Regions from separate parts of the Pseudomonas helleri genome, predicted to be linked through region 2. Evidence: riboswitches for the same ligand, from Rfam matches in the RefSeq annotation. Region 2 holds a riboswitch; each other region holds the start of a gene.
The links. Region 2 has a riboswitch for cobalamin ahead of cobO (cob(I)yrinic acid a,c-diamide adenosyltransferase). Riboswitches for the same ligand answer to the same signal wherever they lie in the genome.
Positions count from the first base shown of each region.

Region 1: linked by a shared signal. The riboswitch ahead of cobW (cobalamin biosynthesis protein CobW) and the one ahead of cobO (cob(I)yrinic acid a,c-diamide adenosyltransferase) in region 2 are both predicted to bind cobalamin.
Region 3: linked by a shared signal. The riboswitch ahead of ACJJU9_RS12720 (class I SAM-dependent methyltransferase) and the one ahead of cobO (cob(I)yrinic acid a,c-diamide adenosyltransferase) in region 2 are both predicted to bind cobalamin.

Region 1 is NZ_CP174501.1:2,651,900-2,661,559, reverse strand. It holds gene cobN (cobaltochelatase subunit CobN) at 1-965, opposite strand, end outside; gene cobW (cobalamin biosynthesis protein CobW) at 969-2,039, opposite strand; cobalamin riboswitch at 2,133-2,332, opposite strand; gene ACJJU9_RS12035 (glycosyltransferase) at 2,458-3,762, shown strand; gene cobF (precorrin-6A synthase (deacetylating)) at 3,757-4,518, opposite strand; gene ACJJU9_RS12025 (AraC family transcriptional regulator) at 4,640-5,575, shown strand; gene ACJJU9_RS12020 (ABC transporter substrate-binding protein) at 5,717-7,027, shown strand; gene ACJJU9_RS12015 (carbohydrate ABC transporter permease) at 7,166-8,092, shown strand; gene ACJJU9_RS12010 (carbohydrate ABC transporter permease) at 8,100-8,933, shown strand; gene ACJJU9_RS12005 (ABC transporter ATP-binding protein) at 8,956-9,660, shown strand, end outside.
Region 2 is NZ_CP174501.1:1,318,489-1,328,148, forward strand. It holds gene ACJJU9_RS06085 (C40 family peptidase) at 1-61, shown strand, start outside; gene ACJJU9_RS06090 (IS481 family transposase) at 150-1,295, opposite strand; gene ACJJU9_RS06095 (PQQ-dependent sugar dehydrogenase) at 1,467-2,771, opposite strand; cobalamin riboswitch at 2,900-3,147, shown strand; gene cobO (cob(I)yrinic acid a,c-diamide adenosyltransferase) at 3,229-3,840, shown strand; gene ACJJU9_RS06105 (cobyrinate a,c-diamide synthase) at 3,851-5,164, shown strand; gene bluB (5,6-dimethylbenzimidazole synthase) at 5,161-5,811, shown strand; gene cbiB (adenosylcobinamide-phosphate synthase CbiB) at 5,808-6,716, shown strand; gene cobD (threonine-phosphate decarboxylase CobD) at 6,709-7,713, shown strand; gene ACJJU9_RS06125 (cobyric acid synthase) at 7,710-9,161, shown strand; gene cobU (bifunctional adenosylcobinamide kinase/adenosylcobinamide-phosphate guanylyltransferase) at 9,258-9,660, shown strand, end outside.
Region 3 is NZ_CP174501.1:2,829,909-2,839,568, forward strand. It holds gene ACJJU9_RS12700 (S8 family serine peptidase) at 1-440, opposite strand, end outside; gene ACJJU9_RS12705 (ABC transporter ATP-binding protein) at 430-2,148, opposite strand; gene ACJJU9_RS12710 (sigma-54-dependent Fis family transcriptional regulator) at 2,148-4,052, opposite strand; gene ACJJU9_RS12715 (PaaI family thioesterase) at 4,173-4,670, shown strand; cobalamin riboswitch at 4,848-5,051, shown strand; gene ACJJU9_RS12720 (class I SAM-dependent methyltransferase) at 5,163-5,939, shown strand; gene ACJJU9_RS12725 (TonB-dependent receptor) at 5,973-8,114, shown strand; gene ACJJU9_RS12730 (ABC transporter substrate-binding protein) at 8,120-9,019, shown strand; gene ACJJU9_RS12735 (FecCD family ABC transporter permease) at 9,016-9,660, shown strand, end outside.

The DNA of each region.
Region 1 (9,660 bases), 1.3 Mb from region 2:
TCCAGCTCGGGCAAGGCAATGTGCATCGCCAAATCACGCGGGCCCAGGCCTTGTTCACTGTCGCGCCAGCCGGGTTCATTGTCTTGAGCGCAAATCGCCTGGATCACCGGAATATTGCGCCGGAACGGCCGCAGATGCGGCGCTTCCGGGCTGGATTGAGCAAAACCGGTGGTATTCAAAATGACCCCGGCATCAACCTCATCGAGCAGATCTTGTACCACCGCCAGACAGCCCGGCTCTTTAAGGCTGGCCACCGCCATCGGCAAAGGGTTTAGCCCGGCCGCCTGTAAGCGCTGGCAAAACACATCGACAAATGCGGTATTGGCCGCCTGCAAGTGCGAGCGATAGAACAGCAATGCCGCTACCGGCTGCCCGGCTTGCCAATCGGCTTGCCAGTGAGCAAGTTCGGCGCTGCCGTGCTGCGGGTGGTAGATGGCCGTACGCGGCAAGGTTTGTGGCTCGCCCCACGGATAATCGCGCTCCAGCCACAGACTGGCCAGGCAACGATAGAGTTGCAACGCGTTTGTCCGCCCGCCCTGGCGTAAAAAGTGCCACAGGCGCTCGGCGTGTTCGGGGGGTACGGTGCTCAACGCGCTGAGCTCCGGATCGGGCCGGTCATCGCCCGGCACCAGAATCAACGTCACGCCGCGTTCGGCCAACTGCATCAACCGCTCGATGCCATAGCGCCAGTAACCAATGCCGCCGTGCAATGACAGCAGAATCACTTTGGCGTGTTGCAGCACCTGATCGACATACAGATCGACCGAGCCGTGGTTTTGCACCTGCATCGGGTTAGCCAGACGCAGGCTTGGATAATCTTCAGGCAACTGCTGCGCGGCGTCCGCGAGCAGTGCAAGGCTTGAATCACCGCTGCACAGGATCACCAGCTCGGCGGGGGTCTGGCCTAGGTCGGCAATGTTGTCGTCCGATACAAAGCCACCGGGCTGGGTCCTGAGCAAATGCATGGTTTAAGCGCCCAACGCTGTACGCAGTGTGGACTCAAGCAAGGCTGCGTCCAGGTCCTGACCGATCAGCACCAGTTTGGTGGTGCGTGCTTCGTCGCTGCGCCAGGCGCGGTCGAAGTGCTTGTCAAAACGCGTGCCCACGCCCTGGATCAGCAAACGCATCGGTTTGCCAGGAATGGCAGCAAAGCCCTTAACCCGCAGAATGCCGTGCTTGACGACCAGATCCGTGAGTGCGTCAAGCAGCAGGCGCTCTTCTGCTTGTGGCAGCTCGATGGAGATCGAGTCAAAGGCGTCGTGGTCGTGATCGTCGTGGTCATCATCGCCATCGTGGTGATGGTCGTGATGGCTGTGGCGGCTGTCGATATGGTCTTCAGAACCGGCGCCCAGGCCCAGCAGCACGTCTAGCGGCAGGCGACCGCTGCTGGCTTCGATGATTTTTACCGCCGGTGGCAGTTCTTCAGCGACTTCTGCACGAACTTTGGCCAGGTCTTCGGGGTTAATCAGGTCGGTTTTGTTGAGGATCACCAAGTCTGCACTGGCCAGTTGATCAGCAAACAGTTCGTGCAATGGCGATTCGTGGTCCAGGTTGGGGTCGAGTTTGCGCTGTGCGTCGACCTGGTCCGGGAAGGCGGCGAAGGTGCCACGGGCAACGGCCGGGCTGTCAACCACGGTGATGACCGCGTCAACGGTGCAGGCGCTGCGGATTTCTGGCCACTGGAAGGCTTGAACCAACGGTTTTGGCAAGGCCAGGCCCGAGGTTTCGATGAGGATGTGGTCGATGTCGCCGCGACGGGCAACCAGTTCGCGCATGACCGGGAAGAACTCTTCCTGCACGGTGCAGCACAGGCAGCCGTTGGCCAGCTCGTACACGCGGCCGTTGGCTTCTTCTTCGGTGCAGCCGATGGAGCATTGCTTGAGGATTTCACCGTCGATGCCCAGCTCGCCGAACTCGTTGACGATCACGGCAATGCGACGACCTTGAGCGTTGTCCAGCATATGGCGCAGCAAGGTGGTTTTGCCCGAGCCGAGAAAGCCGGTAACGATAGTGACGGGGGTTTTGGCCAGTGTTTTCATCGGATGCCCTTTGGCAAAGCGGCGGGCATACGGGACGAGAACCGCCCGGTGTGTGCGGTTACTCTTCGCCACCGGATCACCCCGCCCGGTTGAAGTAAGAATCTGGTACGAGGCAGGTCTCCTGGCTCACGGCTGGAAGTCCGCCAGCGGCTGACCTCTGCCCTGCGCCTTCCCGCTGAATCAGCAGTGGCCTGGCAGGGTTATTGACCGTTTACAGTTGCGGGGGCAGCCGCGGCATACCGCGTTCCCGTCTTAGCTTCGCGTGGCGAAGAACCTCGAAGGTGCAAGGCTACGCAGTGCTTTGTAACAGGTCAATGTTGAGCGACTATCCACGCCCACAATCGAGTTGGTCATACGTACCTGACTGCGCGACAATTGCCGCCTTTTTTCAGCCGCCCCCGGTTCCAAGGATCTGCTCATGTCGTTGCCCCGCCCTACCCACGTTCTGATCATTGGCTACGTGTGGCCCGAGCCACGCTCCTCGGCGGCGGGCGGGCATATGATGCAAATCATCGAGAGCTTCTTGCAGGAAGGCTGGCACATCACCTTCAGCAGCCCCGCCGGGATTGGCGAACACAAGGCTGATCTGGCGGCCCTGGGCATTGCTGAGGTTGCTATCGAGCTGAATAACAGCAGCTTTGATGCCTTTATCAGTGAACTGGCCCCGGATATCGTGCTGTTTGACCGCTTCATGATGGAGGAACAGTTCGGCTGGCGTGTCGAAAAACACTGTCCGAATGCCCTGCGGGTGCTGGAGACCTCAGACCTGCAAAGCCTGCGTGATGCTCGCCATCTGCAACTCAAGGCTCACTTAAAGGATCATCCCGAGCAGGATGACTTCAGTCGCCTGTTTGCGCCCTCGCCCGTGCAGACCTTCGAACACATGGCCGATGCCGATTTGGCGCAGCGAGAAATTGCCGCCATCTATCGCAGCGACCTGAACCTGATGATTTCTGAATACGAGATTGATCTGCTGGTCGAGCAATTCCACGTGCCCGCCGCCTTGTTGCACTGGTGCCCGCTGATGGTTGACAAGGTGCCGACCGAGTTCGTGCCGTTTGAGCAACGCCAGCACTTCTTGAGCATTGGCAACTTTCGCCATGCGCCCAACTGGGACGCGGTGCTATGGATGAAAACTCAGGTCTGGCCGCTGATCCGCCAGCAGTTGCCCGATGCCCAGTTGCATATCTACGGTGCCTACACACCGCCCAAAGCCACGGCCTTGCATAACCCCAAGCAAGGTTTTCACGTGTTGAACTGGGCCGAAGACGCGCTGGCCGTAATGAGCAGCGCCCGCATCTGCCTCGCGCCGCTGCGCTTTGGCGCCGGGATCAAAGGCAAAATTGCCGACGCCATGCTGTGCGGTACGCCCAACGTGACGACCCCGATCGGCGCCGAAGGCATGCACGGTGACATGCCGTGGGCCGGGGCCATTGAACAGAGCGCCAGTGCCATTGCTGCCGCCGCGCTTGAGCTGTATCAAAACCCGCAGGCCTGGCAGAACGCCCAGCAAAACGGCCAGGCACTGCTCCAGGCGCGCTACCTGCAAAGCGACCATGGCCCGGCGCTGGTGCAACGAATCAACGCGTGCCGCGCCGGGCTTGAGCTGCATCGGCGCAACAACTTCACCGGCGCCATGCTGCGTCATCATCAGCATAAAAGTACGCAATACATGTCGCAGTGGATCGAGGCGAAAAACAGCGCCAGGCCACTCACCTCATAATTCGGGTGCAAGGCACCGGCGCAGCAAGTAAGTGTCCATGATCCAGCCTTTGCGCTGCCTCGCCGCTTCACGGGTGTGTTTGATCTGCTCGCAAACGTCAGCGAGCTTGCCGGCAATCAGGATTTCATCGGCGGTGCCCAGGTAAGCGCCCCAATAGATATCGAGGTTTTCCTGGGTAAACGCCTGAAACGCGCAGTGGGCATCGAGCATCACCACCACGTTGTCCAGGTCTGCGGCGGTCAGTCGTCGCCCGGTGGTGATACGTATCGGCTGGCCAATACCGTTCAAGGGCACGCGATGGCGCGCCGCCAATGCCTGCACACTGCTGATGCCGGGGATCACTTCGTAGTCGAAGCCGGTGCAGCCATTCGCCCGCACCCGCTCAAGAATACGCAGCGTACTGTCATACAACCCCGGCTCGCCCCATAACAGAAACGCCCCCGACTCGCCCTCGGCCAGTTCATCTTCAATCAGGCGCTGGAACACTTCGGCGCGCTGCTCATGCCAGTCTTCCACGCCCTGGGTGTAGGAAGGCGTTGAGCTATCACGCTGCGGATCACTGACCTGTACCACGCGGTACGCGGGTTCGCGGATATAGCGTTCGCAGATTTCCAGACGCAGGCGCACCAGATCTTCAGTGGTCTGGCCCTTGTCCAGCACAAAAAACACCGATGCGCGGTTAAGGGCGTTAATCGCCTGGACGGTGATGTGCTCCGGGTCACCCGCGCCGATGCCGATCAGTAACAGTGTTTTCATTGAACCAGGCCCTATGCGTACAGAACGTCGCCTCGATTGCGACGGAGTAATAACCGTAGCTGGTAGGAATTTAGATAAGGCGGCATGATCGCCCCATAACAATCCGAATAAGCGCGAAATCATGACGCGACTCGTCAGAGCTACCGACCCTTCCTACGAACTGATGGACGACCATAACGGCTTGTCGATCATTTATCGCCAGCATGGCTTCCCCTGCCCCTTGGTCCGCTGGCACTTCCACAAGGAATACGAGCTGCACCTGATTGTGGCCAGCAGCGGCAAAGTGTTTGTCGGCGACTATATCGGCAATTTTTACCCTGAAACACTGTTTCTGACCGGGCCCAATCTGCCCCACAACTGGATCAGCCAGGTGGGCGAGGATGAAGTGGTGCCCCTGCGCGACATGCTGGTCAACTTCACCGATGAAATGCTCGAAAACGCGAGCACTGTGTTCACCGAGCTAAAAGCCCTGACCCCGATGCTTGAGCGGGCGCAGTACGGCATCGAGTTTCGTTGCGCTAAAACCATTCGCCGGGCGGTCGACCTGATGCAGGCCATTGCTGACGCCACCGGCACCACCCGTCTGGGGCATTTTTTGATCCTGCTGCAGTTGCTGGCCGACTGCGACGATTATCAGTTGTTGTCAGGTGTGAAGGCCGGGCACTTGGCTGACGAGCAGACCATCGACCGTACCAACCGCGCCGTGGATTATATTTTTACTCACTACGCCCGCGAGCTGACCCTGGAAGAAGTAGCCGCGTACATGGGCATGAAACCGACCTATTTCTCGCGGGTGTTCAAACAGGCCACCGGGCGTTGTTTTATCGAGTTTGTGAACCGTTTGCGCATCAGCAAATCCTGCGAGTTGCTGGCCGATGGCGAAAAAGCCGTCACCGACGTCTGTTTTGAGTCCGGATTCAACAATATTTCCAACTTCAACCGGCGTTTTCAGCAGCTCAAAGGCATGACTCCATCACACTATCGGCGCCTTGCGGTCCAGCGTTTGACCGAGCAAAACCAGCCGCTGCCGGGTGAACGCCAGCGCAGTGCAAAATAGTATCGGTTCAAGTGTTTCCAAAGCTTTGTCACGACGGTGATTGAGGGCTGTAATCAGCCTACGTGCAGGTCTCTGGACCGGCAGCTATAAAAACAATAACCGTCCTTCAAAAGCCGCCTGGCCGATGAAGAGGAGTGCTCAATGAATATTCCTGTCAAAGCGTTATGTGTGGCGACTTGCATGACCCTCAGCGGCATCGCCTTGGGCGCGCAAACCCTGACCATCGCCACGGTCAACAACAGCGACATGATCCGTATGCAAAAGCTCGCGAAAACCTTCGAGAGCGAACACCCCGATATCAAGCTCAACTGGGTCGTCCTCGAAGAGAACGTCCTGCGTCAGCGCCTGACCACCGATATTGCGACCCAGGGCGGCCAGTTCGACGTACTGACCATTGGCATGTACGAAGCCGCACTGTGGGGCGCCAAAGGCTGGCTTGAACCCATGACCGACCTGCCCGCCACGTATGCCATCGAAGACGTGTTCCCGTCAGTACGTGACGGTTTGTCAGTCAACGGCACGCTCTACGCCCTGCCGTTTTACGCCGAAAGCTCCATGACCTATTACCGTACCGATCTGTTCAAAGAGGCAGGTCTGACCATGCCTGAGCACCCGACCTGGGAACAGATCGCAGGCTTTGCCAAACAACTGAACAAACCCGATAAGGAGCAATACGGCATTTGTCTGCGCGGCAAAGCTGGCTGGGGCGAGAACATGGCCCTGATCGGCACCGTGGCCAACGCCTACGGCGCGCGCTGGTTCGATGAGAAGTGGCAGCCAGAATTTACCGGCCCTGAATGGAAGAACGCCCTGAACTTCTACGTCAACACAATGAAGGAGTCCGGCCCTCCGGGTGCGACCAGTAATGGTTTTAACGAAAACCTGGCACTGTTCAACAGCGGTAAATGCGCGATCTGGGTTGACGCCAGCGTCGCCGGGTCATTTGTCACTGACAAAACCCAGAGCAAAGTTGCTGACCATGTCGGCTTCACCTTTGCCCCGCATCAAGTCACCGACAAAGGTAGCGCCTGGCTTTACTCCTGGGCACTGGCCATTCCCACCAGCTCCAAAGCCAAAGACGCCGCAAAAACTTTCAGCACCTGGGCAACTTCCAAGGAGTACGGCGCTTTAGTGGCTGAAAAAGACGGCATCGCCAATGTGCCGCCGGGCACGCGCAACTCGACCTACACCGACGCCTACCTGCAGGCCGCGCCATTTGCCAAGGTCACGCTGGAGTCGCTCAAAGCCGCCAACCCCAAAGACCCGACCCTCAAACCTGTGCCCTATGTGGGCATTCAGTTGGTGACGATTCCTGAGTTCCAGGCCATCGGCACCCAGGTCGGCAAATTGTTCTCGGCAGCGCTGATTAGCCAGACCACGGTGGACCAAGCCCTGGCGGCCGCCCAGCAATCCACTGAGCGCGAAATGAAACGTGCGGGCTATCCCAAGTAGTCGACCCAACGCCAAAACCTTGTGGGAGCGGGCTTGCTCGCGATACAGGCAACTCGGCACACCTGATTCACTGAGGTGATGCGATCGCGAGCAAGCCCGCTCCCACAAACGCTTTGCGTTATTTTTCAGGTACTTACCATGACAACTTCGACTGTTACGACAGCGATTGACGCCCCGCCGCAGGTGCGTAAATCACGGCTACTCAACCCCGGCTGGTTTCTGGTCTCACCCTCCGTGGCGCTGTTGCTGCTGTGGATGATCGTGCCGCTGGGCATGACCCTGTACTTTTCGCTGATTCGCTACAACTTGCTCTACCCCGGCGAAAACCAGTTTGTCGGGCTGGAAAACTTCACCTACTTCCTGACCGACTCGGGCTTTTTGCCGGGCGCCACCAACACCTTGCTGCTGGTCGGCAGCGTGTTGTTGATCAGCGTGGTCTTCGGCGTGTTGATCAGTGCCCTGCTGGAAGCCACTGAGTTCATGGGCCGCGGCATTGTCCGGATATTGCTCATTTCACCCTTTTTCATCATGCCCACGGTGGGCGCGCTGATCTGGAAGAACCTGATTTTTCACCCGGTGTCAGGGATTCTCGCGGCCGTCTGGAAGTTCTTCGGCGCCCAGCCGATTGACTGGCTGGCGCATTACCCGCTGCTGTCGATCATCATCATTGTTTCGTGGCAGTGGTTGCCGTTCGCCATCCTGATCCTGATGACCGCCATGCAGTCGCTGGACCAAGAGCAAAAAGAAGCCGCCCGCCTCGATGGCGCGGGGCCGATTGCGATTTTCTGGCACCTGACCCTGCCGCATCTGGCCCGCCCGATTGCCGTGGTGGTGATGATTGAAACCATCTTCCTGCTGTCGGTGTTCGCCGAAATCTTCACCACCACCAACGGCGGCCCCGGCTACGCCTCGACCAACCTCGCCTACCTGATCTACAACCAGGCACTGGTGCAGTTCGACGTCGGCATGGCGTCGGCCGGTGGGTTGATCGCCGTGGTTATTGCCAACATCGCCGCCATTATTCTGGTGCGCATGTTGGGCAAAAACCTGACAGACAAGTCGTGAGGATCACGTGATGACACTCCAACAATCCCGCCGTCTGCAAAGCGTGCTGCTCGGCACCCTGGCCTGGGCCATCGCGATCCTGATTTTCTTCCCGATCTTCTGGATGGTGCTGACCAGCTTCAAGACCGAACTCGACGCGTTTGCCTCACCGCCGCAGTTTATCTTCACCCCGACGCTGGAAAACTACCTGCACATTGAGCAGCGCAGTGGCTACTTTCACTTTGCCTGGAACTCGGTGGTGATCTCGTTCACCGCGACCCTGCTCTGCATGTTGATCGCGATCCCGGCCGCCTACTCCATGGCGTTCTACGAAACCAAGCGGACCAAAGGCACGCTGCTGTGGATGCTCTCCACCAAGATGTTGCCGCCGGTGGGCGTGCTGATGCCGATTTACCTGCTGGCCAAGACTTTTGGCCTGCTCGACACCCGCGTCGCGCTGATCATCATCTACACCTTGATCAACCTGCCGATTGTGGTCTGGATGATTTACACCTACTTCAAGGACATCCCCAAAGACATCCTCGAAGCCGCCCGGCTGGACGGCGCCACTCTGTGGCAAGAGGTGATTCGCGTGCTGCTGCCCATCAGCAAGGGTGGCCTGGCGTCGACCTTGTTGCTGTCGCTGATTCTGTGCTGGAACGAAGCCTTCTGGTCGCTGAACCTGACGTCCTCCAGCGCTGCACCGCTGACCGCCCTGATCGCCTCTTATTCAAGCCCTGAAGGGTTGTTCTGGGCCAAATTGTCGGCCGTCTCGACCTTGGCCTGCGCGCCGATCCTGATTTTCGGCTGGATCTGCCAGAAGCAACTGGTGCGCGGCTTGTCTTTCGGCGCTGTTAAATAAAAATAACGACTGGAGGCTCAACATGGCCAACCTGAAAATCAAGAATTTGCAAAAAGGTTTCGAAGGGCTGTCGATCATCAAGGGCATTGACCTTGAAGTGAATGACCGTGAATTCGTGGTGTTTGTCGGCCCGTCGGGCTGCGGTAAATCGACCCTGCTGCGCCTGATTGCCGGGCTTGAAGAAGTCACCGGCGGGACTATCTCCCTGGACGGGCGTGACATCACCGAAGTCAGCCCGGCCAAGCGTGACCTGGCGATGGTGTTCCAGACCTACGCGCTGTACCCGCACATGACCGTGCGCAAGAACATGTCGTTTGCGCTGGATCTGGCGGGAGTGCCCAAGGCCGACGTCGAGAAAAAGGTCAACGAAGCGGCGCGCATCCTTGAACTTGCGCCCTTGCTTGAGCGCAAGCCCAAGCAGTTGTCCGGCGGGCAACGCCAGCGCGTGGCCATTGGCCGGGCGATTGTGCGCAACCCGAAGATTTTCCTGTTTGACGAGCCGCTGTCCAACCTGGATGCAGCACTGCGGGTGCAAATGCGCCTGGAACTGGCGCGCCTGCATCAGGAACTGCAAGCCACGATGATTTACGTGACCCACGATCAGGTTGAAGCCATGACCCTGGCCGACAAGGTAGTGGTGCTCAACGCCGGTAAAATCGAACAGGTCGGCTCGCCGCTGGAGCTGTATCACCACCCGGTCAACCTGTTTGTCGCAGGCTTTCTCGGC
Region 2 (9,660 bases):
AGCCTACCTGAACGCCAAGCGCGTCTTGCCAACCGAGCAGCATTTGGCGCGGTTGCCTTAACTCACCGTTCAAGCGCCCCTCACCCCAACCCTCTCCCTGTATGGACCGGGGACATAGCGAACACTTTGTTCGGAGACATAGCGAACAGTTAACGAAGCTTTTTCCCTGATATTACAACCCCGGTCACTCTGTCAATTTGCGCAATACGATGGCTTCCCCAGAAGACATCGTATTGCCCATCTTCAATACCCTCTTGTACACCTACACGCTCGCCTTTAAAGCCTTTACCGAGCCTCCAGGGCTGACCCTGCCAGTAGATCTCACCTTTAGCCTGCACCTTTCGCACATGAAGCTCAGCACCGTACTCGATGGCAGGTAGCACCTCCTGATACTCCCGTGCGCTGGGCGTATAGCGAGACGCTGGTACCTGCATGCCTATGCCACCGTGCGGGCGCTCGTAGTTGTAGATCTTGCGCCATTCATCCAGCGTGAACTGCGCGCTGGGCAGGTCAATCAGACACAAGCCCTTAAAAACCTCCCTGATCATGCTGCGATGCTGTCTTTCCAGCTTGCCCTGCGTTTGAGGGTGGTAGGGGCGTGAGTGGCTCACCCTTACGCCCTGACGCATGATCCAGATTTCCAGCCCTGTATACGCATCAGGCTCGTCGCCCCACGGCGCCCCGTTGTCCATCGTCATGCGCTCAGGTAGCCCGTAATGGCGAAACGCATTGATCAAATGGGCCTGTACGGTACTGCGCTGCTCGTTGCCACAGGCGGCGATAGTTAAAAAGAAACGCGAGTGGTCATCCAGAAGTGTCAATGGATGGCAGCGACCCGTACGCATGGGCACATGGCCTTTAAAGTCCATTTGCCACAGATCATTGGGCTGCTCGTGTTCAAATCTGATGAATGGTTTGACTAGACCTGCATGAGGGTCGATGCGCTCATTACGCTTGAGAATGGCATGAACCGTACTGGCTGCAGGCATGTTGTTGCCGCGCCGCTCAAGGCATCCCTTGATCTTGCGCGCCCCCCAGCCGGTGTGCTCGATATTAAGCGCCAGTATCTGCTTCTCAGACTCGTGAGCAGTTCGATTAGGCGAACTGTGGGGTCGACGGGACCGATTTATCAGCCCGTCTTTACCCTCACATTGGAAACGCTTGAGCCATTTATAAGCAGTGGTGCGGCCGATATTGAAGTGCTCGCACAATGCTTTGATGTTAGCGCCCTCAGCCAAAGCCAAGGCGACGAATTCGAGACGAAGATCCACTGCGGACACCTCTTTCCAGGACACATCACACCTCCTAAGGGGTCAATGTGTCCTATTAAAAGTGTTCGCGATGTCTCCGAACATTGTGTTCGCTATGTCCCCGGTCCATACACTCCCGAGGGAGAGGGAACCGATTTGTGTCTTTCACAACACGTGGGTTCGCCTCGATAAAGTGGGGTGAGGGTATTTAAAGGTTTACTCCCCCGACACCCGCCACACTTTGTTGCCGACATCATCGGCCACCAGCAAGTCCCCCTGTTTATCAATGACGACCCCCACCGGGCGGCCCATGGCTTTTTCATCGGAGTTGAGGAAGCCGGTCAGCACGTCAATCGGCATGCCGTCAGGCTTGCCATCGGCAAACGGGACGAAGATCACTTTGTAGCCACTGTGCGGTTTGCGGTTCCATGAGCCGTGCTGGCCGATAAATACGCCGTCGGTGAAGTTCGGCAGTGTGCTGTTTTGCGCGAAGGCCAGGCCCAGCGAGGCAGTGTGCGGGCCGACGGCATAGTCCGGGGCAATGGCTTTGGCCACCAGCTCGGTGTTTTGCGGGTTGACCCGCACGTCGACGTGCTGCCCGTAGTAGCTGTAGGGCCAGCCATAGAAGCCGCCGTCTTGCACCGAGGTGATGTAGTCGGGCACCAGATCACTGCCGATTTCGTCGCGCTCGTTCACAGCGGTCCACAGTTTGCCGGTCTTGGGTTCCCAGTCCATGCCGTTGGGGTTACGCAGCCCGGAGGCAAAAATGCGGTGGCTGCCGGTGGCCGGGTCGACTTCCCAGATCGCCGCGCGGCCTTCTTCGATGTCCATGCCGTTTTCGCCGACGTTACTGTTCGAGCCGACACTCACGTAGAGTTTTTTGCCGTCAGGGCTGGCGATGACGTTTTTCGTCCAGTGGTGGTTCAGGCCGCTGGGCAAGTCAATGACCTTGGTCGGCTGCGCGCTGATGGAGGTTTCGCCCGGTTGATACGGGAAGCGCAGCAGCTTGTCGGCATCCGCCACGTACAGGTCGTTGCCCACCAGGGTCATGCCGAAGGGCGAATTCAGGTTTTCTAGAAACACTGTGCGGGTGTCGGCTTTGCCATCGTGGTTGGTGTCGCGCAACAAAGTGATGCGGTTGGCGCTCGGCACACCTGCACCGGCGCGGCCCATGACCTTGCTGGCGATCCACTCGCGCAGCCCCTGGCTACCATCCGGCTTGGCCGGTGCATTGCTTTCGGCCACCAGCACATCGCCATTGGGCAATACATAGAGCCAGCGCGGGTGGTCGAGCCCTTCGGCAAATGCCTGCACCTGCAAACCTTGTGCGGCAACCGGCTTGGTGCCTTGCGCCCAGCCCACCGCCGGGGCGATGTTGACGGTGGGGATCAGCGTTTTGTTCGGTGCCGGCAGAGTAGGCGTGGGGCCTGTGCCGTCGGTAACTTGCAGGGTCGAGCTTTCACCGCAGGCGGCCAACCCTGCCGCTAAAACGATGACAACAGCGTGCTGGCGCTTGAGCATATGGATCTCCATGAAAACAGTGGGCGTGTAGTCATAGAGAAGCGTAGCCGTTCAAAGGTTCAGGCTGACGGGTTTGTTTGCTGCGCAGCCCGGCACCTTTAATTGACGCTCCACCCCCAACCCTCTAACCTTCGCGGCGTGTTTCAGGTGCTCTGCAACCCAAGGTTGGCAGAGTGAAACAGGGAAGCCGGTGAGGGCGCGTTTGACCCACACAACCGCTTTGATCCCGGCGCTGCCCCCGCAACGGTAAATGAGTCAACATCACGCTCAATGCCACTGTGTTCATTGCACGGGAAGGCGCGTGGCCCGGTGCTGTTCCTTATTCAGGAACGCCCACTCATGAGCCCGGAGACCGGCCTGATCCATCCAGCACCCTTGCGGCGGGCGAAGGTGTGTCGATTGTTAACGAATTCCCCCGCCTCCCGTTTGCATTTTTTAGCCCCAACGGAGAGCTGCCATGAATGAATCCCCCGAGCGCGACGAACGTCACCTGGCGCGCATGCAACGCAAAAAAGCGATTATGGACGAACGCATTGCCAGCGCTCCCAATGAGTGCGGCCTGCTGCTGGTGTTGACCGGCAACGGCAAAGGCAAGAGCAGTTCGGCTTTCGGCATGTTGGCCCGGGCCATGGGCCACGGCATGCAGTGCGGCGTGGTGCAGTTCATCAAGGGGCGTAACAGCACCGGCGAAGAGATTTTTTTCCGTCGCTTCCCTGAACAAGTGCGCTATCACGTGATGGGCGAAGGTTTTACCTGGGAAACTCAGGACCGCCAGCGTGACATCGCCGCCGCTGAAGCCGCCTGGCAAGTGTCCCGCGAGATGCTGCGCGACCCGGCCATTGGCTTGGTGGTGCTGGATGAATTGAACATTGCGCTCAAGCACGGCTATCTCGATCTGGAGCAAGTGCTGAGCGACTTGCAAGCCCGCCCGCCGATGCAGCATGTGCTGGTCACCGGGCGCGGCGCTAAACCTGAACTGATTGACCTGGCCGATACCGTGACTGAAATGGGCGTGATCAAACATGCCTTCCAGGCCGGTATCAAAGCCCAGAAAGGCATTGAATTGTGAGTGTTGAAGCATGAGAGAGTCGCGTCATTGCCCGGCGGTGTTGATCGCCGCACCGGCCTCCGGTCAGGGCAAGACCACCGTCACCGCCGCCTTGGCCCGATTGCACCGCAATCAGGGGCGTAAGGTGCGGGTCTTTAAATGTGGCCCCGATTTTCTTGACCCCATGATCCTCGAGCGCGCCAGCGGTGCGCCGGTGTATCAGGTCGACTTGTGGATGGTCGGCGCCGACGAAAGCCGGCGCTTGCTCTGGGAAGCGGCGGGTGAATCGGACCTGATCCTTATCGAAGGGGTCATGGGCCTGTTCGATGGCACGCCGTCCAGCGCCGATTTGGCCCGCCATTTTGGCGTGCCGGTATTGGGCGTGATTGACGGTACGGCCATGGCCCAGACGTTTGGCGCATTGGCCCTGGGGCTGGCGCGCTATCAGCCGGACCTGCCGTTTGCCGGGGTGTTGGCCAACCGGGTGGGCACTGTGCGCCACGCGCAGTTGCTGGAAGGCAGCTTGACCGAAGGCTTGCGCTGGTACGGCGCGTTGTCCCGCGAAACCGGGATCGAGTTGCCCAGCCGTCATTTGGGTCTGGTGCAAGCCAGCGAGTTGAATGACCTCGATATGCGTCTGGACGCCGCCGCCAATGCCTTGGCCAGCACCTGCGAGGTAGCGCTGCCACCGCCGGTGGAATTCGCCGCGCCTGAGCCGGTGGCCATTGAGCCGTTGCTGGCCGGTGTGCGGATTGCCGTGGCGCGCGATGAAGCGTTTGCCTTTACCTATGGCGCGAGCCTGGCACTGCTGCGCGACATGGGCGCTGAACTGGTGTTTTTCTCGCCGATTCGCGACACCCAACTGCCGCAGGCCGACAGTGTGTATTTGCCCGGTGGTTACCCGGAACTCCATCACCAGGCCCTTGCGCGCAATACCTCGATGCTTGAAGCGATCCGTGCCCACCATCACGCGGGCAAACCGCTGTTGGCCGAGTGCGGCGGCATGCTTTATCTGCTAGACGCCTTGACCGATGTTGAAGGTCAGCGTGAAGCGCTGGTGGGCTTGCTCAAGGGCGAGGCGACGATGCAAAAGCGCCTGGCTGCGCTGGCCTTGCAAGCCGTCGAAATGCCCGAAGGTCTGCTGCGTGGTCACACTTATCATCACTCGTTGACCAGCACCGAACTTGAGCCCGTTGCGCGGGGGCTTAGCCCCAATGGCGGGCGCGGTGCCGAAGCGGTGTATCGCGAAGGGCGTATGACGGCGTCTTATGTGCACTTTTACTTTCCGTCCAATCCCCAGGCCATTGCCGCGTTGTTCGCGCCGTGCGCTGTGAAGGTGCCATGAGCGACAACGCATTTAGCCCTGAAGAAAAGGCCGCTGTGTACCGCGCCATTGCTGAGCGCCGCGATATGCGCCACTTCAGCGGTGGTGAAGTGGCGCCCGAGTTGTTGGCCCGCTTGCTCGAAGCCGCGCATCAGGCGCCGAGCGTGGGCCTGATGCAGCCGTGGCGGTTTATCCGCATCACCGACCGTGAGCTGCGCGGCAAGATTCAAACCGTGGTCGAAGCCGAGCGGGTACGCACCGCTGAGGCTTTGGGCGAGCGCTCAGACGAGTTCATGACGCTCAAGGTCGAAGGCATTAATGACTGCGCCGAAGTGCTGGTGGCCGCGTTGATGGATGACCGCGAAAAGCACATTTTTGGCCGTCGGACATTGCCGGAAATGGACATGGCGTCGTTGTCCTGTGCGATTCAAAACCTCTGGCTGGCGGCGCGGGTCGAAGGCCTGGGCATGGGCTGGGTGTCGTTGTTCGAACCTCAGGCGCTGGCCGATCTGCTGGGTCTGCCTGCCGGGGCCAAACCGCTGGCGGTGTTGTGCCTGGGGCCGGTCGAGCAGTTTTATCCGGCGCCGATGCTGGTGCTGGAAGGGTGGGCGCAGGCGCGCCCGCTGAGTGAGTTGGTGTACGAGAATTATTGGGGAGTGAAGCCATGAGTGTGGCGTTGTTGTGCGTAGCCGGTGTGGCGTTGGATGCGCTGCTCGGCGAGCCTAAACGCTGGCATCCGCTGGTTGCGTTTGGCCGCATGGCTGACCGTATCGAACAGCGTTTCAATTCCGGTGGCCGAGGCTGGCGCAGCCATGGCGTGACCGCCTGGGTATTGGCGGTGTTGCCGTTGACGATTCTGGCCACGGCCTTGTCATGGCTGCCCTATATCGGTTGGCTGGTGGAGATTCTGGCGCTGTACTGCGCGCTGGGCATGCGCAGCCTCGGTGAGCACGTGCAGCCGGTGGCCGAGTCCTTGCGCGCCAATGATCTGGACGAGGCGCGTACGCGGGTCGGTTATCTGGTCAGCCGGCAAACCAGCGAACTGGATGCAACCGAAGTGGCCCGGGCCGCAACTGAGTCGGTCCTGGAAAACGGCAGTGATGCGGTGTTCGCGGCGCTGTTCTGGTTTGTCGTTGCCGGTGCGCCGGGCGTGGTGCTCTACCGTTTGAGCAATACCCTGGACGCGATGTGGGGTTATCGCAACGAGCGCTTCGAGCGTTTTGGCTGGGCTGCAGCCCGCATCGACGACCTGCTTAATTACATTCCTGCACGGCTGGTGGCACTGACCTACGCCTTGCTCGGTAAAACCCGCTTGGCGTTGACCTGCTGGCGCAAGCAGGCGCCGCAATGGGACAGCCCCAATGCCGGGCCGGTGATGGCGGCCGGCGCCGGTGCGCTGGGAGTTGAGCTGGGTGGCGCAGCGATTTATCACGGTGAAGTGCATGAGCGCCCGCAGTTGGGTGAAGGCGTGCCCGCCGATGCCGATTCGATTGGCCGTGGTTGGCAGTTGGTGCAGCGCGGTGTGTGGCTGTGGTTACTGATCTTGTGCGTGGGGAGTGAGTTCTTTGCTTGAGCATGGTGGACGTTTGCGTCAGGCGGCCCTCGACTACGGCATCGCCGAGTCGCAATGGCTGGACTTGTCCAGTGGCCTCGCGCCCTGGCCTTTTGCAATCCCGGCGATCCCTGAGCGGGCCTGGGCGCGTTTGCCCGAAACCGATGACGGGCTGGAGCAGGCGGCTTGCGAGTATTACGGCGCCCCCCACGTATTGCCGGTGCCGGGTTCGCAATGCGCGATCCAGTTGCTGCCGCGTCTGCGCCGCAGTGGCAAGGTCGGCGTGCTGTCACCGTGCTACGCCGAACATGCCGAATCATGGCGGCGCAATGGCTTCATCGTGCGTGAAGTCCTGGAGCAGGAAGTCGACATCTACCTCGACACCCTCGATGTGCTGGTGGTGGTCAACCCCAACAACCCCACGGGCCTGAGCCTGCCCCCCGAGCGTTTGCTCGACTGGCACGCACGGCTGGCCCAGCGCGGCGGCTGGCTGGTGGTGGACGAAGCCTTTATGGACAACACCCCCGAGTTGAGTCTGGCTGCCGAGAGTGGGCGCAGCGGATTGATTGTGCTGCGTTCGTTCGGCAAGTTTTTCGGCCTGGCCGGGGTGCGGTTGGGCTTTGTGCTGGCGGAGCTTAAATTGCTCAAGCTGCTGGCAGAGCAAGTCGGCCCGTGGGCCGTCAGCGGCCCGACGCGGATTGTCGGCCAGGCGTGCCTGCTCGACACCCAAGGCCATGCCCGGCAGCGAGAGCGCAGTGAGTTGGCCAGTGCCCGCTTGCAGCACTTGCTGGGCCAGCATGACTTGCTCCCGCAGGGCGGCTGCGCCTTGTTCCAGTGGCTGATCACCCCAGAGGCCGAGCAGCTTTACGACTTTATGGCCCGGCGCGGGATTTTGCTGCGCCTGTTTGCCAGCAACAGCAGCGTGCGTTTTGGCCTGCCTGCCGATGAAGCCGACTGGTTGAAGCTGCAAGAGGCTTTGCAGGCTTATAGCCAATCGCGAACCAAGGACGTTTCATGAGCACATTGATGGTGCAGGGCACCACTTCCGATGCGGGCAAAAGCACGCTGGTAACGGCGTTGTGCCGCTGGCTGACCCGCGAGGGCGTGCGCGTGGTGCCGTTCAAGCCGCAGAACATGGCGCTCAACAGTGCCGTGACCGCTGAAGGCGGCGAAATTGGCCGCGCCCAGGCCGTACAGGCGCAGGCCGCCGGTTTGCCGCCGCACACCGATATGAATCCGGTGTTGCTCAAGCCCAACAGCGACACCGGCGCCCAAGTGATCATCCATGGCCGCGCCGTCACTACCATGAACGCGGTGGCGTATCACGACTACAAGGCCATCGCCATGCAAGCGGTGCTGGCTTCGCATCAACGGCTGAGTGCCGCGTACCCGGTGGTCATGGTTGAAGGGGCGGGCTCTCCGGCCGAGATCAACCTGCGCGCCGGTGACATCGCCAACATGGGTTTTGCCGAAGCGGTGGATTGCCCGGTGGTGCTAATTGCCGACATCAATCGGGGCGGCGTTTTCGCGCACTTGGTTGGCACCCTGGAGTTGCTCTCCGAGACAGAGCGGGCACGGGTCAAAGGCTTCATCATCAACCGTTTTCGCGGTGACATTGCCTTGCTGCAACCGGGCCTCGACTGGTTGGAAGAGCGCACCGGCAAACCGGTGATTGGCGTATTGCCCTACGTGCTGGATTTGCACCTTGAGGCCGAAGACGGCATCGACCAGCGCCAGACCGACAAGGTCGAGCACGTGCTCAAAGTGGTGGTGCCGGTATTGCCGCGCATCAGCAACCACACCGACTTCGACCCGCTGCGCTTGCACCCGCAGGTGGATTTGCAGTTTGTCGGGCCGGGGCAGGCGATCCCGCCGGCTGACTTGATCATCCTGCCGGGTTCAAAAAGCGTGCGCAGTGACCTGGCGTATTTGCGCGCCAATGGCTGGGAAACGGCGATCAATCGCCACCTGCGCTACGGCGGCAAGGTGCTGGGTATTTGCGGTGGTTTGCAGATGCTCGGGGAGCAGGTGCATGACCCGTTGGGGCTGGAAGGGGCGCCCGGTTCGAGCGATGGTTTCGGCTTGCTGGGCTTCAGCACTGAACTGGCCGCCGAGAAGCAGCTGCGCAACGTGCGCGGCCATTTGTTGCTGGAAGACGCCGAGGTCAACGGCTACGAAATTCACGCCGGTGTCACCACGGGGGCAGCGCTGGAGCAACCGGCGGTGCGTCTGGATGACGGCCGTTGTGACGGCGCGCAGAGTGCTGACGGGCATATTCTCGGCACGTACCTGCACGGCTTGTTCGAATCGCCTGAGGCCTGCGGCGCGTTACTGCGCTGGGCCGGGTTGCAGAACGTGCAGCACGTCGACTACCACGGCCTGCGCGAGCGCGACATCGAACGCCTGGCCGATCTGGTTGAGAAACACCTGGACACGGCGTACTTGCGCGAGCTTTGCGGTATTTAACTGTAGGCGCGAGCTTGCCTCGCGATCTTTTGATCTTCTAAAAGATCGCGAGGCAAGCTCGCTCCTACAGGGATCACCCTTTAGAGGTTTTTAAACATGCAGCAACTGATTTTGGGTGGCGCCCGTTCGGGTAAAAGCCGCTTGGCCGAGAAGCTCGCGGCCGACTCTGGCTGCGCTGTCATCTACATCGCCACCAGCCAGCCGCTGGACGGCGAAATGAACGAGCGGGTTCGCCTGCACCGTGAGCGTCGCCCCGCACAGTGGGGCTTGATCGAAGAGCCGATTGCGCTGGCCCGCGTGCTGCGTGAAAACGCCGGTGCACAGACCTGCCTGCTGGTGGATTGTCTGACCTTGTGGCTGACCAATCTGCTGATGCTTGAAGACCCGCAGCGCTTGAGCGTCGAGCGTGAGGCGCTGCTGGAGTGCCTGGCTGGATTGCCGGGGCACATTGTATTTGTAAGCAACGAAACCGGAATGGGTGTCGTGCCGCTGGGCGAAT
Region 3 (9,660 bases), 1.5 Mb from region 2:
CCGGTCACTCGCAGCACCTGCGGGTAACTGGCCGGGTACACGCCCTCGCCCTGCGCCGGGCTTGAGGCACACAGCAACACCCCGCGTGCCACCGCCAATTCACACGCCTCGCGCAACAGGCTGCGATCCTGGCGCAAGCCAAGGCTCAAGTTGATCAGCCGCACGTTTTGCGTCAGCAGCCAGTCAATCGCCGCCGCAATCTGCAAGGTGCTGGTGACCCCGCGCTCATCGAACACTTGCGCTACGCAAAACACGGCCGCCGGTGCCCGCCGGGCAATTGCCTGAATGACCGCAGTGCCGTGCCCCAAGGGATCGTTCTGCAGCTCGCTGCGCAACAGTTGCCCATCGAGCAGGGCAAACCTGCGCCCTGCCACCACCTGCGGCTGTTGCGCGGGGGCATGGCCGCTGTCGACCACGCCAATTCTGAGTTCAGGCTTCATGCAGCACCTTGTTTGCTGTCAGTTGGCCGGCCTGCAAATGCAAACACAGGTCGGCGTTGGCCAGGGTTGAAGGCCGGTGGCTGATCAGTATTCGTGTACGCCGCGCAAACAGGCGGTCGATGGCCTCAATCACTTCGCGCTCAGTGGCCTCATCGACAGCCGAGGTGGCCTCGTCCAGCACCAGAATTAACGGGTCTTGCAACAACGCCCGGGCAATCGCGATCCGTTGCTTTTGCCCGCCCGACAACTGCTGACCACGCTCGCCCAACGGGCTGTCGAGGCCTTCGGGCAGGTCGGCAATCAAGCTGTCGAGTTGCGCCAGCCTGGCAACTGCGGCCACCGCTTCACGGCTGGCCCCCGGTACCGCGTAAGCCAGGTTATCGGCCAGACTGCCGCGAAACAGCACGATGTCCTGGCTGACCACTGCAATCCGGCGGCGCAGTTCCAGCAAGTTCAGTTCACGCAGGTCAACACCGCCCAACAACACCCGACCGGACTGTGGGTCGTGGTGGCGTTGCAACAGGTCAACCAGGGTCGACTTGCCAACCCCGGAGCCGCCACTGAGGGCGACTTTGCTCCCGTAGGGAATATGCGCATTAATGCCGTTCAGGGTGCTGGGACGGCCGGGATGGCTAAAGTGCACGGCCTCGAAACGCAAGTCGCCCTCGTCTGGAAGCGGTTTGGGGTTCGAAGGGCTTAGCACGGCAGGCTGTTCGCCGCGCAATTCCATGACCCGGCCGAGGCTGACGGTCATCCGTTGAATCGCCACATACAGCCCGAGCAGGCTTTGCACCGGCCCGATGGCCATGCCCAGATACGTTGAAAAGGCGATTAGCGCACCGAGTTGCCAGGTGCCCTGCACGACCCAATAGCCGCCAATCAAAAACACGCAGGCCCGTGACAGCGAGGTCAAGGTGCCCGGCACGGCCTGGGTGAAAAACTCGGTGACTTGCAGGCGCAGGAGTTGGCTCATATAGCCTTGGCCCAGGGTTTCCAGGCGCTTGGCTTCGCGCTGCTGCTGACCGGCCGACTGAATAAACTTCATCACCGGCAGCGTCTCGACCATAAACGATGAGACGTCAGCCGAGCGCTCGCGCAATTGTCGGACATCACGCTCCACTTTGCGCCGCATCCAGCGCAGCCAGAGCACATCAAGCGGGATCAGGATCAAGGCCAGCAGCGACAGCTTCCACGACAAGGCCAATAACATGCCCAAGGCCACCAGCAAACCAATGATGCTGGACACTGCCGAGAACAATGAATCCACGGCAAATCGCTGAATTTCGGCGACATCGCCGTCGATCCGCGACATCAGGTCACCAATACGTCTCTGGCCGTAGAACCCCGGCGACAGGGTTTGCAGGTGCTGGTACAGGTCATCACGCAGGGCAAAAAGAATCCGCCCGGACAGCCGGGTGTGCAGGTAACGATTCACCCCCGAGAGCGCCGTGCCCAATAGCCCGGCAACGATCATCAGCCCGGCCACCGTCGCCAGCACCGGAAAATTGCGCGCGAGCAAGCCGTCATCAATCAGTTGTTTGGTCAGCCACGGCTGTACCAGTACCAGCAACGAGGCACACACCGACAAGCCCAGCAGCCCGGCAATCGCCAAGCGGTGCGGGCGAACAAAGCCGTACAGCCAGTGCAGCGCCTGATGCAACGCTTGCGGGTTGGGGCTGTCGATCAGCCCGACGATCAGGCGCCGCATCACACGCGCAACTGTTTGAGTTTGCGGTACAGGGTGGCCCGGCTGATACCCAGCGCTTCAGCAGCCGCAGACACATTGCCCTGGTGGTTGTCCAGGGATTGGCGAATCAGCTCCAGTTCGTTTTCGCGAATACTGCCCGCCGGTGGGCGCTCGCTGGCGCTCAGGTCATCGAGCAGGCTGTCGGGCAGATGCTCAAGGGTCAGTTCAGCCTCGTCAGGCTCGCGCATGGCCAGCAGCGTGCGCAGGACCATTTCCAGTTGGCGGATGTTGCCCGGCCAGTGATAACCGTCGAGCAAGGCTTGCAAGTCGGGGTGCAAGCTCACGTGCGGGGCCTGCAATTTGCCCAGCAAGCGGGCAATCAAGGCGCCGAAATCCTCGCGCTCGCGCAGGGCCGGCAGCATCACGCTGATGCCATTGACCCGGTAGAACAGGTCTTCGCGAAAGTGGTGTTCGTGCACCAGTTGTTTGAGATCACGGTGGGTGGCGCAGATCAGCGCGACGTCGATGTCCTGCTCTTCGCCTGCGCCCAAAGGAGCGACCTTGCGGTCTTGCAGCACCCGTAACAGGCGCGCTTGCAGGGCCAGCGGCATGTCGCCGATTTCATCCAGAAACAGGGTGCCGCCGTGGGCCTGTTGCAGGCGGCCGATCATGCCGCCACGGCGCGAGCCGGTGAAGGCCCCTTCGCGATAACCAAACAGTTCGGACTCAATCAGGCCTTCAGGAATTGCTGCGCAGTTAACCGCAACAAACGGCTTGGCGCTACGGCTGCCGGCCATGTGCAAGGCACGGGCGACCACCTCTTTGCCGGTGCCGGTTTCCCCCAGCAGCAACACCGGCAGCTCATTCGCCAGGCCCTGGCGCGCCATGAGCAAGGCCCGGGCGTAACGGGCGTTGCTACCGGCCAGCGCCTCCAGATCAGGCGCGGGCGGCGTGGTTTTCGGCGCCGTGCGTGGCGCCGTCAGCACATTCGGCAAACGTTGTGGCGCACGCAGGGTTTTGTAGAAGAATTCGCCCTGGGCGGTTTGCAGGCTGCCCAGGGCGCCTTGTTGCAGACGAGCCAGCAGTTGCAGGCCATCGAGCCCGAGGAACGCTTCGCAACGTTGCCCTACCAGCACCGAGCGTTCAGTGCGCAACAATTGGCAGGCCTGGCCACTGGCCGCGAGGATCTGCCCGCTCAGGCTGACCGCCAACAGGCCTTGCCACGGGGACTCCAGGTACTGGCGACGGCTGTGGAAGGCCAGCACGATGTGCTCCGAATAGCTGGTATTAAACACCCGGCTTTCAATCTGGCTGACAGCCATGCCCAGTAACGCGGTGCTGTCGTGCACGCGACCGAGCGGCCCTTCGCGGGTCAGGTCGAGCACGCCGAGGATGTCGCCTTGCGGGCAATGAATCGGCACTGAGGTGCAGGAAAAACGGCTCAGCCGATCCAGATAGTGCTCGCCACAATCGATCAACATGGGTCGGCCTTCGACCAGCGTGGTGCCCAGCGCGTTGGTGCCGCGTGCGGCTTCGCTCCAGCAGGCGCCGAGGGTAATGTCCGGCACCCCGCTGCCTTTGAGGCGGTCGGCGCGGCCCTCTACGGCCAGAATGGTGGCGTCGGCGTTGGCCAGAATGATCAAGCCATCCTTGCCCTGACGCTGGTTCAAGTAATCAATGGCCGGCATGGCCGCGTCGATCAGTAACTGGTTGTTGGCCAATAACAGGTCAAGGCTCGCAGTGGTTTGCAGGCTCAGTTCATGCTGGCCACTCACGGGCACACCGTGGTTGAGGCTGCGGCGCCATGAGGCGTCGATTTCGGCACGCAACACGCCACTGGGCACCAGACCTTCGAGGTGCAGTTTTTCCCGGGCCAGGCGAACTTCGCGAAGGGGCTTGGGCTGAAGTGTTTTTGTAAGAGTCATCAGGCGCTCCACAGCAGTGAGCTTTGCGATTTTTATTTTAGATCTGCGCACTGTTACCAATCTTTACGTTAACGTAAGGGGAATGGCAAGATTTGAAATCCAGTAAAGGACGATCACGGTATGCACCACATCTCCCCTTCCTTGCAAGACACCGCTGCGCCTGAAGGCGTTTGCTATGGCTGTGGCAGCAACAATCCCCATGGCCTGCACATCAAGAGCTACTGGCATGAAGACGGTGTTCACGTTGTAGCGGAACATTTGCCGGATGCGCGTTATTGCGGCTGGCCTGACCTGGTGTACGGCGGGTTGATTGCGATGTTGGTGGATTGCCACTCGAACTGGACGGTGATGGCGTATCACTACCGCGCGGAAGATCGCCAGCCAGAGAGCTTGCCGAGGATCAATTGCGTCACCGGCAACCTGGGCATCAAGTTCATCAAACCCACCCCGATGGGCGTCCCTCTGACCCTGCGGGCCTGGGTTGAGGGTGACGTCGGACGCAAGAGCCGGGTGATCTGCGAGGTGTATGCCGGGGACGTGCTGACGGCGGTCGGGGATTCGGTGTTTGTGCGGGTCGATGCCGGGAAACTGGCGGATAAGGCTCACGATCGCAGTTAACTCTTTACCTTAAATTTAATTTCTATCTATCTGATTTATATAAATATCTGTAGGAGCGAGCTTGCCTCGCGATCTTTTAAAACATCAAAAGATCGCGAGGCAAGCTCGCTCCTACAGGCTGTGTATTCATGAATTATTATTCATGTTCATGGTTGACGCATCGGGTGACCAATGGTCAGATGCGCGCCTGTTTCAGGTGTCCTTGGCCATCGCGCCCAGGGTGAAACGGGAAGCCGGTACGCCTTTTCAGGCCAATCCGGCGCTGCCCCCGCAACGGTATGCGAGCGAAATATTCAAGTAGCCACTGTGCTTTGGCATGGGAAGGCGAATGTTTCATGACCCTCGTGAGCCCGGAGACCGGCCTGATCCAACATATGGCACTCCGCGGTGGGCGGATGCAGGCCTTGGCGCGCGCAAAGTCCCTCCCTGCCCGTCATTTTTCTGCGTGAGTTCCCCTGAGTGCCCGTTTTGGTTCTATCTGACGGCGCCTCCATGACCCCTGCAACCCGACTGTCCGCTACTACCCCTTTTGTCTGGCCCGACCGTGAGGCTGCGTTTTATGCCGAGCATCTGGCCGCCTCCAACTATGTGGAGCGCGTGGGCGGTCGCTTGCTCGAGCTGCTCGGCCCGCAACAGCAATTGCTGGATATTGGCGCCGGCTCGGGGATTCTCGGTCGCCACTTGCTGATGCCCTGTGGGCAGTGGACGGTGGTTGAGCCCAACGCCTTTATGCGTAGCAGCATTGAGCAACTGGCAGCCCAGGCACCCAGTGTTGAACTGAGCCTGCACAACGGCCTTTGGCAGGACTTGCCAAATTTGCCGCTCACCCCGACCACAACCGTGTTGTGCGCGAATATCCCGGTGGCAGACGGCCAGGCCCTGGCGTTTGTTCAGCAGGTTCGGCCGCTGGCCACGCGCACCCTGGTGTGGAACCAGCCCGCGCAGGAAGGCCCGCGCACCTATTGCCTGTCCGGCTTCTTGCCGCCGCAACTGCACCGCAGTGACATGACCCCCGGCTACCAACTGACGCTGGCTGAGTTGCCGGATCGCTGGCAACCCGACCAGATCCATTTCACCGACTGGGCCTTCAGCACGCTGTTTGCCTCACCGTATGCGGCCTTGATGCACTTTATGGAAAAACTCGGCGCCCTGGATGGCGCGGCGCAAGGGCTGCTTGAACGCCACCTGCAAGACAACCTGCAAAAAGTGCCAGGGGGTTGGCTTGCCAGTGCCCCGAAACGGGCGGCCAGCTTGATCTGGCACGCGTAAATAACTCCTATAAAAATGCCTTCGGACTTCTCCATGCTCAACCTGTGCAACGCCCCCCTGCGCCATTCGTTCAGCGCAGCCGTGCCGCTTTGGCTCGGTGTCAGTCTTGCGGCCTTTGCCGCAGAAAACCCGTCGGTCCTGCACATGGACTCAACCCTGGTCAGCGCACCGCGCGCCGGTGAGTCGCTCAAGGATGTCACCAGCACCGTGCAGGTCATCGACAGTGATCAGATCGAGCGCTCCTCGGCACGCAACCTTACCGATTTGCTGGCCGAGAACGCCGTGGGCTTTTTCAGTGAATGGACGCCGGGCCAGACCTCGATCAACATCCGTGGCGGCAACACTGATGGCCAGGGCCGCGATTACCGCAGCCAGGTAACGGTACTGGTCAACGGCCGCCGCGCAGGTACGGCGAATATTTCCAAGCTGTCGCCAGCGCAAGTGGCGCGCATTGAAGTGATTCGCGGTCCGGCCTCGGTCATTTACGGCAGCCAGGCGATTGGCGGGGTGATTAATATCATCACCCGCAATGGCCGCAACACCCAAGGCGGTGGCGCAACGTTGCAAGGCGGTTCGTGGGGGCTGGCACAGGGCAGCGTGTACCAAAGTGGCAGTTCGGGCCCGCTGGATTACTACCTGGGCCTGGACAACGGTCGGCGCAATGACTACCACAGCGCCGATGGCACCCAGAAAAACACCTCGTGGAAACGTCGTGGCGGCCTGTTGGCGCTGGGGTACGAGCTGTCAGAAGACCAGCGCCTCGACCTGACCGTGCGTTCAGACGGCATCTATGACGCGGGCTTTCGCGGTTCGCAGTGGAACTATGGCAACTACGACAATCGCTACAACCAGTCGGTAGAGCTCGATTGGGTCGCCAAACCCACCGAGTGGCTGAACTGGTCTTCGCAGGCTTATGCCTTCCGTGACATTGACGATTTGCACTGGGGTTCGCCGGTGCTGGGCAATGGCAGCCCGGGATTCAGCAAAGACCACATCGAGCGTCGTCTTGAGGCTTACGGTATCAAGCTGACGCCGCAGTTTTTACTGACGCCAAGCACTGATCTGTTGGTGGGCCTGGACCTGGAAAAGAGCAAGCTGCGCAACGATCGCTTCCGTATTGCCGTCAACGGTTCTACCAGCAGTCAGGTGGCGCCCTACGACATCAACTCCGATGACCTGAGCGCGGCGCTGTACGCCGAAGTCGTGCAGCGGATGATGGACGACCGCCTGACCCTGCGCGCGGGTGCGCGCTACAGCTATGGCCAGTCGAGCACGGTCAAGACCGACTACATGCCGCTGCTGGACGAGAAAACCCGAGACTTCGACAAAGTCACCTACAGCCTAGGCGGCGCCTACGAGGCCATGCCGGGGGTCAAGCTGCGGGTAGGCGTTTCGACCGGGTTCCGTGCGCCGCTGGCAGGCGAGCTGGCAGCAGACTTCACCACCATCAGTGGCACACAGACGCTGGGCAACGCCAACCTCAAGCCCGAAACCAGCCTGCAATTCGAAACCGGCGTGACCCTGACCAATGCCAACCAGTTCTTTGACCTGGCGCTATTCCAGAACCGCATTCAGGACCGCATCACCACGCAGCCGGTGACCAAGAGCATCAGCCAATACGTCAATGGCGACGGCGACGCGGTGATCCGTGGCCTTGAAGCGCAATGGCAATACGATCTGGCCAGCGCCCTGGCCCTCGGTGACGAACGCATCCTGCGGCTCAACACCAATGCGGTGTGGAACTTCGACATGGACGACAAAGGCGCAGCGCCCACCTTGACCGGCCCGTACCGCGACAAGATCCAGCGCATGTATCAATACCAGGCCAGCCTGGCGCTGACCTATGGCCGCGAACGTGACTGGGATGTCGGGGTCAATGGCATTTTGCGCGGCCCGGTGTACTACCGCACCGAAGAAAAACTGCTCAACCCGGACACCAACTACGTGTACCGCAAGGCACCGTTCTGGGTCTTTAACCTGCGTGGCAATTACCACCTGAGCGAGCAATTGAGCCTGTTTGGCGGGGTCAATAACCTGTTCGATATCGAGCGCAGCACGCTGTTTATCGCCACCGGCAACGATTCGCCCTTAGCCGACCCACGCGCCTCCAATGGCGGTTTGGGCAACAGTAATCCGGGGCGTGAGCTGTACCTCGGCGCGCATTACCGGTTCTAAGCCGTATGCGCTGGCTTGTGCTGTTGTGTCTGCTGGTAAGCCTTGTATCCAGGGCCGATGACGACTTCCCGCGGACTGTGGTCGATGCCCTGGGCCGCGAGGTCACGCTGACGCACCCGCCCAAACGGATCGTCGCCATCTTCGCCAGTAACGTCGAGATGCTGGCGGCGATCGGCGCCGGGGATGCCATTGTCGGTGTCGAGGCGTTTACCCGTTACCCCGCCGACATTGCCGAACGGGCCAAAGTTGGCGGGCGTCTGGGGTTTTCTGTGGAGGCCATCGCCCGCCTGCAAGCTGATCTGGTGGTCATGACCCCGGCCCGGCAAGCGGCAACCCTGGTGGAGCCGCTGCAACGCATCGGCATACCGGCGCTGGTGCTCAACCACCGCGATCTGGAGGCCGTGCTGGCCAATATCCGTCTGCTGGGCCAGGCCACCGGCCATGAATTGGGCGCCGAGCAACTGATTGAACGCATGCAGGTGCGACTGGATGCCGTACAAGCGCGCTTGGCCGGGCAGCCTGCGGTGCCGGTGTACCTGGAGACCGGCAGCAATGATCGCGGCCACTACCTGACCTTGCGCGGGCACAATTACACCAGTGATATTTTGCGCCTGGCAGGCGGCACTAACCCGTTTGTTGACAGCCGCCTGAGCCAGGTGGGCGGCGAATCAGTGTTTCAGGCAAATCCAAGGCGCATTATCGTCGCGGGCAGCCCGCAACAGGCGGCCAGCCTGGCTGTGCGTCCGGGATGGCAAAGCATTCCGGCCGTCGCAGCCGGCCGTGTCGACAGCATTCCCAGTGCCTTGTTGCTGATACCCGGCCCGCGCGTGGTCGAAGGCGTCGAGCAGTTAGCCGCGCTGCTGCACCCTGAACTGTTCCCGCCCCTTGCCGAGACACCGCCATGAGCGCCGCCAACAGACGCTATCGCCTGCTGTGCCTGACCCCCTTGCCAGCGATTTTTATCGGCCTGTGGCTTGGCGCCGAACTGGCGCACTGGAGTGACTGGTGGGCGCTGTGGCGAGGCGATGAAACCCCGTTCGCGCAACTGCTGATGACCTGGCGCCTGCCCAGGGTACTGGCGGCCTTTTGCGTGGGCGCTTGCCTGGGCTTGGCCGGGGTGATCTTTCAGGGGGTGTTCCGTAATCCGCTGGCAGAGCCGTACTTGCTGGGCAGCGCGCCCGGTGCGGCGGTCGGCGCGGCCATCGCGTTGCTGGTGCCCTTGCCCTTGGCGATGTCGTTGAGTTTGCCGCTACTGGCCTTCGCCGGTGCCTGGGGCGCGACACTATTGGTGCTGCTGATCACCCGCTTGACCCGCATCAACGACACCAGCGGCTTGCTGCTGGCCGGGATTGCCGTGGCGGCGCTGCTCGGGGCCTTGCGCAGCCTGCTGTTGCTCGCCCTGTCCGATGAAACGGTGAATTTACAGGTGGTGCTGAGCTGGACACTGGGCGGGATTCACACCCCGGATTTCCCCGCACTGGGTTTGCTGGCCTTGCTGACCGGGCTGGCCTTGATCTGCGCACAGCGCCTGGCCCACGGCCTGGAT